DNA from 2 places in the Streptomyces sp. NPDC090445 genome. Region 1 is predicted to be linked to the other one. Evidence: predicted binding sites of a transcription regulator. Region 1 holds the regulator's gene; the other holds the start of a gene.
The links. The regulator HspR, encoded in region 1, represses chaperone genes until heat shock. The targets are predictions, from matches to a motif close to TTGAGNNNNNNNNNCTCAA.
Positions count from the first base shown of each region.

Region 2: lon (endopeptidase La) is a predicted target of HspR. The motif match lies at 2,274-2,292, and genes of this name have one in related genera.

Region 1 is NZ_JBIVXV010000049.1:2,919-8,101, reverse strand. Features, by position in the region: gene ACIQUT_RS39110 (pyridoxamine 5'-phosphate oxidase family protein) at 1-211, shown strand, start outside; gene ACIQUT_RS39105 ((2Fe-2S)-binding protein) at 386-700, opposite strand; gene ACIQUT_RS39100 (hypothetical protein) at 697-945, opposite strand; gene ACIQUT_RS39095 (helix-turn-helix transcriptional regulator) at 1,048-2,067, shown strand; gene ACIQUT_RS39090 (heat shock protein transcriptional repressor HspR) at 2,165-2,635, opposite strand; gene dnaJ (molecular chaperone DnaJ) at 2,637-3,815, opposite strand; gene grpE (nucleotide exchange factor GrpE) at 3,864-4,559, opposite strand; gene dnaK (molecular chaperone DnaK) at 4,559-5,183, opposite strand, start outside.
Region 2 is NZ_JBIVXV010000014.1:138,695-143,877, reverse strand. Features, by position in the region: gene lon (endopeptidase La) at 1-2,251, opposite strand, end outside; gene ACIQUT_RS24800 (TnsA-like heteromeric transposase endonuclease subunit) at 2,473-3,213, shown strand; gene ACIQUT_RS24795 (Mu transposase C-terminal domain-containing protein) at 3,210-5,183, shown strand, end outside.

The DNA.
Region 1 (5,183 bases):
GGTGGAGCCGGGCTCGGCCCGCGCCGCGGTGTGCCAGATGGAGGGGCGCCGCTGGGCGACCCTGGAGGGCCGCGCGGTGGTCCGCACGGACGAGGAGGCGGTCGCGGACGCGGTCGCGCGCTACGCGGAGCGGTACGGGCGGATGCCCTCACCGAACCCGGACCGGGTGGTCATCGAGATCGCGCTGGACCGGGCGATGGGCCGCGCCTGAGCCCGCCGCGCCCGCGCCGGGGGCTCCGGAGGATTCCGGACGGTCCGGGTCCCACCTTGTCCGGTTCGACTACTGGACGGCGAAACCACAACGGCGCCATCGTGGTCAGGTCCACGATGGCGCCGTTGTGTGGGGGAAGCACCTGGAGCGATCTGCAACGACGGGGGAATCGCCTCAGGCACTGCGGGGGGTGGCGGTGGTGATGTCGGGTTCGAAGAGCTGGTGGTCGCGCTGGTCGAGGTTGACGAAGACCATGCCGTAGCGCACCTCGCAGCGGACCGGCTGCGGCGCGCCGCGGGGGCGGCGCAGGCAGCGGTACGCCCGCACGTCCTCGTCCTCCTCGCGCGTGATCACGATGGGCTGGCCGAAGAGGGTGACCATCAACGAGTCGCCGACCTGGGGGATGGCCGTCGCGAGGTCGATGAACTGCCAGCCGGAGCGGTAGGCGGAGGCCATTTCGCGGCGGAAGCCGCGGTCATCGGGGGTCATACCGCGCTCTCCACGACAAGGGCTGCGGAATCGGCATCTGCGGGGGTCGAGCGCCAGCCGCTGTCCAGCGGGGTCGCGCGCCAGCCGCTGTCCGCCGAGGGCTCGCGCCAGCCGCTGTCCGCGACCGCCGCCTGGATGTCCGCAGCACCTCCGGCGCCCCCCAGCGTGCCCGCGGCGAGTCCCAGACCGGCCACAGCCGAGAAGATGACGGTGGCAAGCGCCGAGCGAAGCATTCTCTTGTTCATGGTCGGCTTCGTCCTCACTTGATGAAATCCTCTCCCCCGCCTGTCAGACGATGGCTCATTCAGGCACGTCGCTGCCACAGGGACGATGCATCATGTTCTTGCATGTTCAGGACCCTGGGGGGTGGAGATTTGACAATAAACACAGCAAAAGCGACACATCCCCACTCGGTCGCGAACCTGTGCCCCGAAGGAGCGCGCCTCTACACGAGCGCGCTGCGCACCGGTCGCATCGCACGTGGAGACGCGGAAGCCGCACCCTGCCTGCTCGACCTGGCCCTGCTGCAGCCGGATCCTGATGACGTCAATTCACTGCGCCCGGTTCCACCGGCGGTCGCTCTGGCCCAGCGGCTGCATCCGATCGAACGCGAGATCCGCGAGCGGCACCGCGATTCTCTCGAACTCTCCGAAGCGTTCGAGCCGTTTCTCGCCATCAGCGCACAGGCCCCGGCCAGCACGCACGCCATCACCGTGCTGGAGGGCTTCGACGCCATCAACGCCGCCCTCAACCTGGCCACCGCCGAGTGCCACACCGAGATGCTCACCGTCCAGCCCGGCGGCGCCCGCCCCAGCCTCGAGCTTACGGAAGCCCTGGAGCGCGACCAGCCGCTGACCGACCGCGGTGTCCGGATCCGGACCCTCTACCAGCACACGGTCCGCCACAGCCGGGGCACGCTCGCGTACGTGGACATCCTCAAGGCCGGCAAGGTCGAGGTGCGCACGCTGGAGGAGCTCTTCGAACGGCTCATCATCTTCGACCGCACGGTCGCCTTCATACCCGCCAGTGACGACCGCCAGGTGGCCCTGGAGCTGCGCCACCCGGGGCTCGTGGACTACCTCATCAAGGTCTTCGAGCAGCTGTGGCACCGCGCCGTGCCGCTGCAGGAGGAAGTGACGTACCAGCCCACCCGGGACGGCATCTCGGGCGTGCAGCGCACCATCGCCCAGCTCCTCGTCGAGGGGCACGTGGACGAGGCCATCGCCCGCCGGCTGGGCATGAACGTACGGACCTGCCGCGCGCACATCGCGAAGCTCGCCAGCACCCTCGGCAGCGGCAGCCGCGCCCAACTCGGCTTCCTCATCGCCCGGTCGGGGATCCTGGAGGAGAGCGGCCCCGACTGCTGAGGCGGCGCACGCCGGCGCGGCGGCACATCGACGCAGAAGGCCCTGCCCGGGACGTGCCCGGGCAGGGCCTTCTGCGTCGATGCGTCGGCGCGCGCCGCTAGTCGTTCGTCCGCTTCGGGGCGGGACGCCAGACGACGAGGGCGTTGCCGCCCACCGGCGGCTGGTACTTGACCAGGTCGCGGCGGTACGAGGCGTGCACCTGGGCCTCGCGCTGCTGCATCACCGCGGCCGCGCCCTCGACGGCGGCCGAGAGCTCGGCCACGCGCTGTTGGAGCGCCTCGACCTGGTTCTGCAGCTCGATGATCCGCTTGATGCCGGCGAGGTTGATGCCCTCGTCCTGGGACAGCGCCTGCACCGTGCGGAGCAGCTCGATGTCCCTGGCCGAATACCGCCGTCCGCGGCCCGCCGTGCGGTCCGGGGAGACCAGGCCGAGGCGGTCGTACTGGCGCAGGGTCTGCGGGTGGAGACCCGAGAGCTGGGCGGCCACCGAGATCACGTAGACCGGGGTCTCGTCGGTCAGCTCGTATGCCCCGCCGCCGAAGCGGGGCTGTCGTCGGCGGCCGTCCATGTCATGCTCCCTTCGCAGACTCGAACAGCGCGGCACGCGGGTCGTCCGACTCCGTCGCGTCGCGGTACATCTCCAGCGCCTCGCGGGCCTTGTCCGTCAGCGCGGACGGGACCGCGACCTCCACCGTCACCAGCAGGTCGCCGCGGGTGCCGTCCTTGCGGACCGCGCCCTTGCCGCGGGCGCGCATGGTGCGGCCCGACGGGGTGCCCGGCGGCAGCTTCAGCGTCACCGCGGGCCCGCCCAGCGTCGGGACCTTGATGTCGGCGCCCAGGGCCGCCTCGGAGATCGTCACGGGGACGGTCACCGTCAGGTTGTCATCCCTGCGGCCGAAGACCGGGTGGCTGCCCACGTGGACGACGACGTACAGGTCGCCGGCCGGGCCGCCGCGCTCGCCCGGCGCACCCTTGCCGCGCAGCCGGATCCGCTGGCCGTCGGAGACGCCCGCCGGGATCCGGACCTGCATGGTCCGGGAGGACTTGGCGCGGCCGCTGCCCTTGCAGACGTCGCAGGGGGTCTCCGCGATCAGGCCGCGGCCCTTGCAGTCCGCGCAGGGGTCCGTCAGCGAGAAGCCGCCGCCGCTGCCCCGCGAGACCTGGCCGGTGCCGACGCAGGTCGGGCACACCCGGGGGGTGCCGTTCTTGTCGCCGGTGCCCGAACAGGCCTTGCAGGGGGCCTGGGAGGACATCCGGAGCGGGACCGTGGCCCCGTCCACCGCCTCCGTGAAGGAGAGGGTGACCTCGGACTCGACGTCCTGGCCCCGGCGCGGCTGGGTGCGGGTCCCCGCACCGGCGCCGCCCCGGTTGAACAGGCCGCCGAACACGTCACCGAGGCCGCCGCCGCCGCCGAAGCCGCCGGGGCCGCCGCCCTGGGCGCCCCCGAACAGGTCGCCCAGGTCGAAGTTGAAGGAGCCGCCCGCGCCGGGACCGGGGCGGAAGCCGCCGTTCCCGAACAGCGCGCGGGCGTCGTCGTACTCCTTGCGCTTCTTGGCGTCGCCGAGGATGTCGTTCGCCTCGGAGATCTCCTTGAAGCGCTCCTCGGCCTCGGCGTCGCCCTTGTTGGCGTCCGGGTGGAACTCGCGGGCGAGCTTCCGGTACGCCTTCTTGATCTCCGCCTCGGTGGCGTCCTTCGGGACACCGAGGACCTTGTAGTAGTCCTTCTCGACGAAGTCCTTCGTGCTCATCCCCGGCGTCCCTCCTCTCGTGCCGTCACATGATCAGCTTTGCGGACGTCAGCCCTTGTCGGCTGCATCCGCGTCCTTGTCCGCAGGCGTGTCGCCCTCCCCGGACTCGGACTTCGGAGCCGCGCCCGGCTGGGGCTCGGCCACCGCGACCCGCGCGGGGCGGATCGTGCGCTCGCCGATCCGGTACCCGGGCTGCAGGATCGCCACGCAGGTCGTCTCGGTGACGTCCGGCGCGTACGAGTGCATCAGGGCCTCGTGGATCGTCGGGTCGAAGGGCTCGCCCTCCTTGCCGAACTGCTGCAGACCCAGCTTGGCGGCAGCGGTCTCCAGCGATTCGGCCACCGACTTGAAGCCGCCGACCAGTTCGCCATGGTCCCTCGCCCGGCCGATGTCGTCCAGGGTCGGGAGCAGCTCGGACAGCAGGTTCGCGACCGCGATCTCCTTGACGGCGATGCGGTCCCGCTCCACGCGGCGACGGTAGTTCTGGTACTCCGCCTGGAGCCGCTGGAGGTCACCGGTGCGCTCGGCGAGCGCCGTACGGGCCTGGTCCAGCTGCGCCACCAGGGCCGCGTTCGGGCCCTGGGCGGAGGGGGTGGACTGGTCGGACTGTGCTCCGGAGTCCCCGGCCGGGGCCGCCGGCTCCTCGGAGGAGGAGTCGGCGGACTTCGGCTCGGCAGCGTCCTCGGGGGTGGCGCCGTTGGGGACTTCGGGCTTCTCCTCGAAACCCGCGGTCTCCTCCGGCATCAGGCCGCGCCACCCTTCGGCTTCTCGTCGTCGACGATCTCGGCGTCGACGACGTCGTCATCGGCCTTGGCCTGGCCCGCGTCACCGGCACCGCCGGCGGCCTGGGCGCCCTGGGCGTCGGCGTAGATCGCCTGGCCGAGCTTCTGGCTGACCGCGGCGACCTTCTCGGTCGCGGTGCGGATCTCGGCCGTGTCCTCGCCCTTGAGCTTCTCCTTCAGCTCGGCGACGGCACCCTCGACCTCGGTCTTGACGTCGCCCGGGACCTTGTCCTCGTTGTCCTTGACGAACTTCTCCGTCTGGTACACGAGCTGCTCGGCCTGGTTGCGGGTCTCGGCGGCCTCGCGGCGGCGCTGGTCCTCCTCCGCGTACTGCTCGGCCTCCTGGCGCATCCGGTCGACCTCGTCCCGGCCGAGCGAGGAGCCGCCGGTGACGGTCATCTTCTGCTCCTTGCCCGTGCCCAGGTCCTTCGCGGTCACGTGCATGATGCCGTTGGCGTCGATGTCGAAGGAGACCTCGATCTGCGGGACGCCGCGCGGGGCCGGCGGCAGGCCCGTCAGCTCGAACATGCCGAGCTTCTTGTTGTACGCCGCGATCTCGCGCTCACCCTGGTAGACCTGGATCTGC
Region 2 (5,183 bases), on a different contig from region 1:
TGACGGTGGTCAGGCCGGCCCGGTGCGCCGCGAGCAGCTTCTGCTTGACCCCGCCGATCGGCAGCACCCGCCCGGTGAGGGAGACCTCGCCGGTCATCGCCACGTCCGTGCGGACCTGACGGCCCGACAGCAGCGAGGCCAGCGCGGTCGTCATCGTGATGCCGGCGCTCGGCCCGTCCTTGGGGACGGCGCCCGCCGGGAAGTGGATGTGCACGCCCCGGTCCTTCAGGTCGGCGACCGGGAGCTCCAGCTCCGCGCCGTGCGAGCGCAGGAAGCTCAGCGCGATCTGCGCCGACTCCTTCATGACGTCGCCCAGCTGGCCCGTCAGGGTGAGCCCCGCGGCGCCGGTTTCCGGGTCGGCGAGGGAGGCCTCGACGAAGAGCACGTCGCCTCCCGCGCCGGTCACCGCGAGGCCGGTGGCGACGCCGGGGACGGCCGTGCGCCGCTCGGCCGGATCCTGCGCGGACTCCGGCACGTGGTGCGGCCGCCCGATGAGCGCCCGCAGGTCGTCGGCGCCGATGCGCTGCGGCAGTTCGCGCTCGCCCAGTTCGTGCTGTGCGGCAACCTTGCGCAGGAGCCGGGCGAGGGAGCGCTCCAGGGTGCGCACGCCCGCCTCGCGGGTGTACTCGCCGGCCAGCCTGCGCAGGGCGTCCTCCTCCAGGACGACCTCGTCGGCGCCGAGGCCGGCGCGCTCCAGCTGGCGCGGCAGCAGGTGGTCGCGGGCGATGACGACCTTCTCGTCCTCCGTGTACCCGTCGAGGCGGACGAGCTCCATCCGGTCGGCGAGCGCCTCGGGGACGGCCTCCAGCACGTTCGCGGTGGCCAGGAAGACGACGTCGCTCAGGTCGAGCTCCACCTCCAGGTAGTGGTCGCGGAAGGTGTGGTTCTGCGCCGGGTCGAGGACCTCCAGCAGGGCGGCGGCCGGGTCCCCGCGGAAGTCGGAGCCGACCTTGTCGATCTCGTCGAGGAGCACGACCGGATTCATGGACCCGGCCTCCTTGATGGCGCGGACGATGCGGCCGGGCAGCGCGCCGACGTACGTGCGCCGGTGGCCGCGGATCTCGGCCTCGTCCCGTACGCCGCCGAGCGCGACACGGACGAACCTGCGGCCCATGGCGTGCGCGACGGACTCGCCGAGGGAGGTCTTGCCGACGCCCGGCGGCCCGACGAGGGCGAGGACGGCCCCGCCGCGGCGGCCGCCGATGACGCCCATGCCGCGGTCGGAGCGGCGCTTGCGCACGGCCAGGTACTCGGTGATGCGGTCCTTGACGTCGTCCAGCCCGGCGTGTTCGGCGTCGAGGACGGCGCGGGCGCCGGTGATGTCGTAGGCGTCCTCGGTGCGCTCGTTCCAGGGCAGTTCGAGGACGGTGTCGAGCCAGGTGCGGATCCAGGAGCCCTCCGGGGACTGGTCGCTGGACCGCTCCAGCTTGTCGACCTCCTTGAGCGCGGCCTCCCGCACCTTCTCGGGGAGGTCGGCGGCCTCGACCCGGGCCCGGTAGTCGTCGGAGGCCTCGCCCTCCTTCTCCCCGTTCAGCTCGCGCAGTTCCCTGCGGACGGCCTCCAGCTGGCGCCGCAGCAGGAACTCGCGCTGCTGCTTGTCGACGCCGTCCTGGACGTCCTTGGCGATGGACTCGGCCACGTCCTGCTCGGCGAGGTGGTCGCGCAGCCAGGTGACGGCGAGCCTGAGGCGGGCGACGGGGTCGGCGGTCTCCAGCAGTTCGACCTTCTGGGCCACCGTCAGGAAGGGCGAGTAGCCGGAGTTGTCGGCGAGGGCGGAGACCCCCTCGATCTGCTGGACGCGGTCCACGACCTGCCAGGCGCCGCGCTTCTGGAGCCAGCTGGTGGCGAGGGCCTTGTACTCCTTGACGAGCTCGGCGACCGATCCGGGCAGCGGGTCGGCGAGCCGCTCGTCCACGCTCTCGCCCTCGACCCAGAGCGCGGCGCCGGGGCCGGTGGTCCCGGCGCCGATGCGGACGCGGCCGATGCCGCGGATGAGCGCGCCGGGATCGCCGTCGGAGAGCCGGCCCACCTGCTCGACGGTCCCCAGCACACCGGTGCCGGCGTACTTCCCGTCGACGCGCGGTACGAGCAGCACCCGGGGCTTCCCGCTGCGGACCGCGGCCTGGGCGGCCTCGACGGCGCCGCGCACCTCGGCGTCGGTCAGGTCCAGGGGGACGACCATGCCGGGCAGCACGACCTCGTCGTCGAGCGGCAGCACGGGCAGGGTGAGCTTTACGGACGTCGAAGCCATGATCTTCCCTCCGGCAGTGAAGTTGAGCTATGCCGACTCAATGCATGTGCGCCTCCCGGTGTTCCCCAACTCCCGTTCGCCTCCGGCGAACACGCCTCACCTGTCCTGTAGCGGCGGACCTTGCACAGGTCAGGTCGAGGTTGCACGGGACTTTGCACTGGTCAGCGTGACCTTGCATCCGGCGGCACTGTTAGCTGGTCGTGAGACATGCGTTAGACCTGGTGGCAGGTGGTGCGAGCGGGACGCCGCCCGAGGGGTTCGAGGTCGGCTACGTCGACCAAAGCGGGTCGGAGTTCCGGCGTCCGCTGGCGGACGTGTGGGCGGTGCGGTTCGAGGGCTGCGTGCCGGTTCGCGATTTCAAGTCGTACAAGGGCCAGCGGCACCTGCCTGGCCTTTGGTGGTCGTCGACGATGGGCGGGCACATCGGGTACGAGTCCTGGCTGGAGCGGGATCACGTGATGCTGCTCGACTTCGATCCGTCGGTGGTCGGGGTCTCGTCGCAGCCGTTCTGGCTGTTCTGGGCCTCCGATACCGGCAAGGGCCTCTCGCACGCTCCGGACTACTTCGCGAGGCGGGAGGATGGCTCGGCGGTTGTGGTCGACTGCCGCCCGGTGGACCGGCGTCGGCCTCGGGACTGGGTGAAATTCGAGGCGACACAGGCGGCCTGCAACCAGGTCGGATGGCACTTCAGGCTGGTGGGTGCACCGGACGGGATCGTGATGCGGAACGTTCGGTGGCTGGCCGGTTACCGCCACCCGAGGCATCGCGTAGAGGATGCCGTTTCCGACCTGCGGCGAGTGTTCGCCGAGCCGAGGCCGTTGATGGACGGGGCTGCCAGGGTGGGAGACCCCATCGCGGTTCTGCCTGTGTTGTTCCACCTGTTGTGGCTACATGAGCTGGTGGTGGACGTCTCCGTCCCGCTGCACGCTGCTTCACTCGTGTCGCCCGGAGTGTGGCGGTGAATACCAGCGAGAACGGCTCTGTGCTGAGGCCAGGCGACTGGATTACGTACGCTGACGGGGACCACCAAGTGGTGGCCCTGTCCGGAACCTCGGTACGGCTGCGGTCGGAGGACGGGGCCGAGTCGGTCGTCCTCGCCTCCTATTTGATGGCATCCCCAGGTTTCTCCGTCACTGGCACTGAGCCACTGCCGGCGCTGGAGCCGTTCGGGCTGCTGGCGACGCTGCCGGACTCGGTTCGCATGGCGGCCATCGAGTGGGAACAGCATGTCGTGGAGGTCGACACGGGGCTGCGGCCCAACGCTGCGCCGGGCACGAGTCCGCGGCCGGAGTACGACCCCGCTTCGCGTTCGCTGCTCCAGAGGGCCGAGGCTAAAGCCACGGAGCTGGGGGTGAGTCTTCGCACGGTTCAAGGCAGACGGTCGCGCTACGCCCAGCAGGGCTTGTGGGGTCTGGTCGACCAACGCATGGTGCGGCTGTCAGGGGTGACCGGAAGGGCTGATGCCCGTCTCGTCGCTGCGATCCAGGAAGCACTGCAAGCAGAGACTCACAGCTCCACGGGGACCCGATCCCGCCTGATCCGCCGGGTGATCAAGATGGTGGAGGCCACCCACGGTGAAGGGGAGGTGCCACTGCCGAGCAAGAACACCTTCTACAAGCTGATCGGCGTACTCTCCGCCGGCCGCCACACCTTCGGCTCTTCGGTCACCCGACGGCAGATGGCAAACCGGCCCCAGGGACCGTTCACACCGACGTTCGCTGCCCGGCCCGGGGAACAGGTGCAGATCGACTCCACCCCGCTGGATGTGATGGTGGTCTTGGACTCTGGACTGACGGCCCGGGCGGATCTGACGATTGCGGTCGACGTCGCCACGCGCACGATCTGCGCCGCTGTGCTCCGGCCGGTGGGCACAAAAGCCGTGGATGCCTCGCTCTTGCTGGCCCGAATGCTGGTCCCGGAGCCTATGCGGCCGGGCTGGTCCCAATCGCTTCGGATGGCCGCCTCGCGCATGCCGCACAGACGTCTGCTGGAGGTGGATGCCCGGATGGCTCAAGCAGCCGCGAAGCCAGTGATCGTGCCGGACGGCGTGGTCATCGACGGCGGAAAGGTGTTTATCTCGGACACATTCATCCGCTCCTGCAGTCGCCTCGGAATCTCCGTCCAGCGGGCCAGGCCCCGCACGCCCACGGACAAGGCGATTGTGGAGGCCACATTTTCGGCGATCAACACTCTGTTCTGCCAGCACCTGGTCGGCTACACCGGACCGAACGTCTCGCGCCGCGGGCACCGCGTCGAGGAGCAAGCCGCCTGGACGGTTCCTGAACTTCAGGACCTGCTGGACGAATGGCTGGTGGTTGGCTGGCAGATGCGACCACACGACGCTCTGAGAGACCCCTTCCTCCCCAAGAGGGCGATCTCGCCGAACGACATGTACGCCTCCCTGGTCGCGGCCAGCGGCTACCTGCCACTGGTTCTTCGCGGCGAGGACTATCTGGAATTGCTGCCGGTGGCCTGGCGAACGATCAACGACTACGGCATCCGCATCGGTTACCGCACCTACGACAGTCCTGATCTCGGCCCGTGGCGACGCGAGCACTCAGGGAACGCCTCCAAGCGGGGACTCTGGGAGGTCCATTTCGACCCCTACGACCTCTCTCACGTGTTCGTACGCACCCAACAGGGTTGGATCACTGCCCCCTGGGTTCATCTGCCGCTGGTTACAGCGCCTTTCGCTGACTTCACCTGGCAGCAGGCTCGCCGCCTGGCCGCTGAGACCGGGCTGGACAACACCCATGAAGCCGCTGTTGCTCGCGTTTTGGACGGACTCCTGACTCGCGCAGATCACGGACCGGACAGACGCGCAGCCAAAGTGGTCGGCCGTACGCGCGCCGCGGCCTCCGGGCTTCCGCCCGGCACTACTGCCAAGGCGGATCCCCCAGCGGAACCGGCACGATTCGCAGCAGCAGATCTG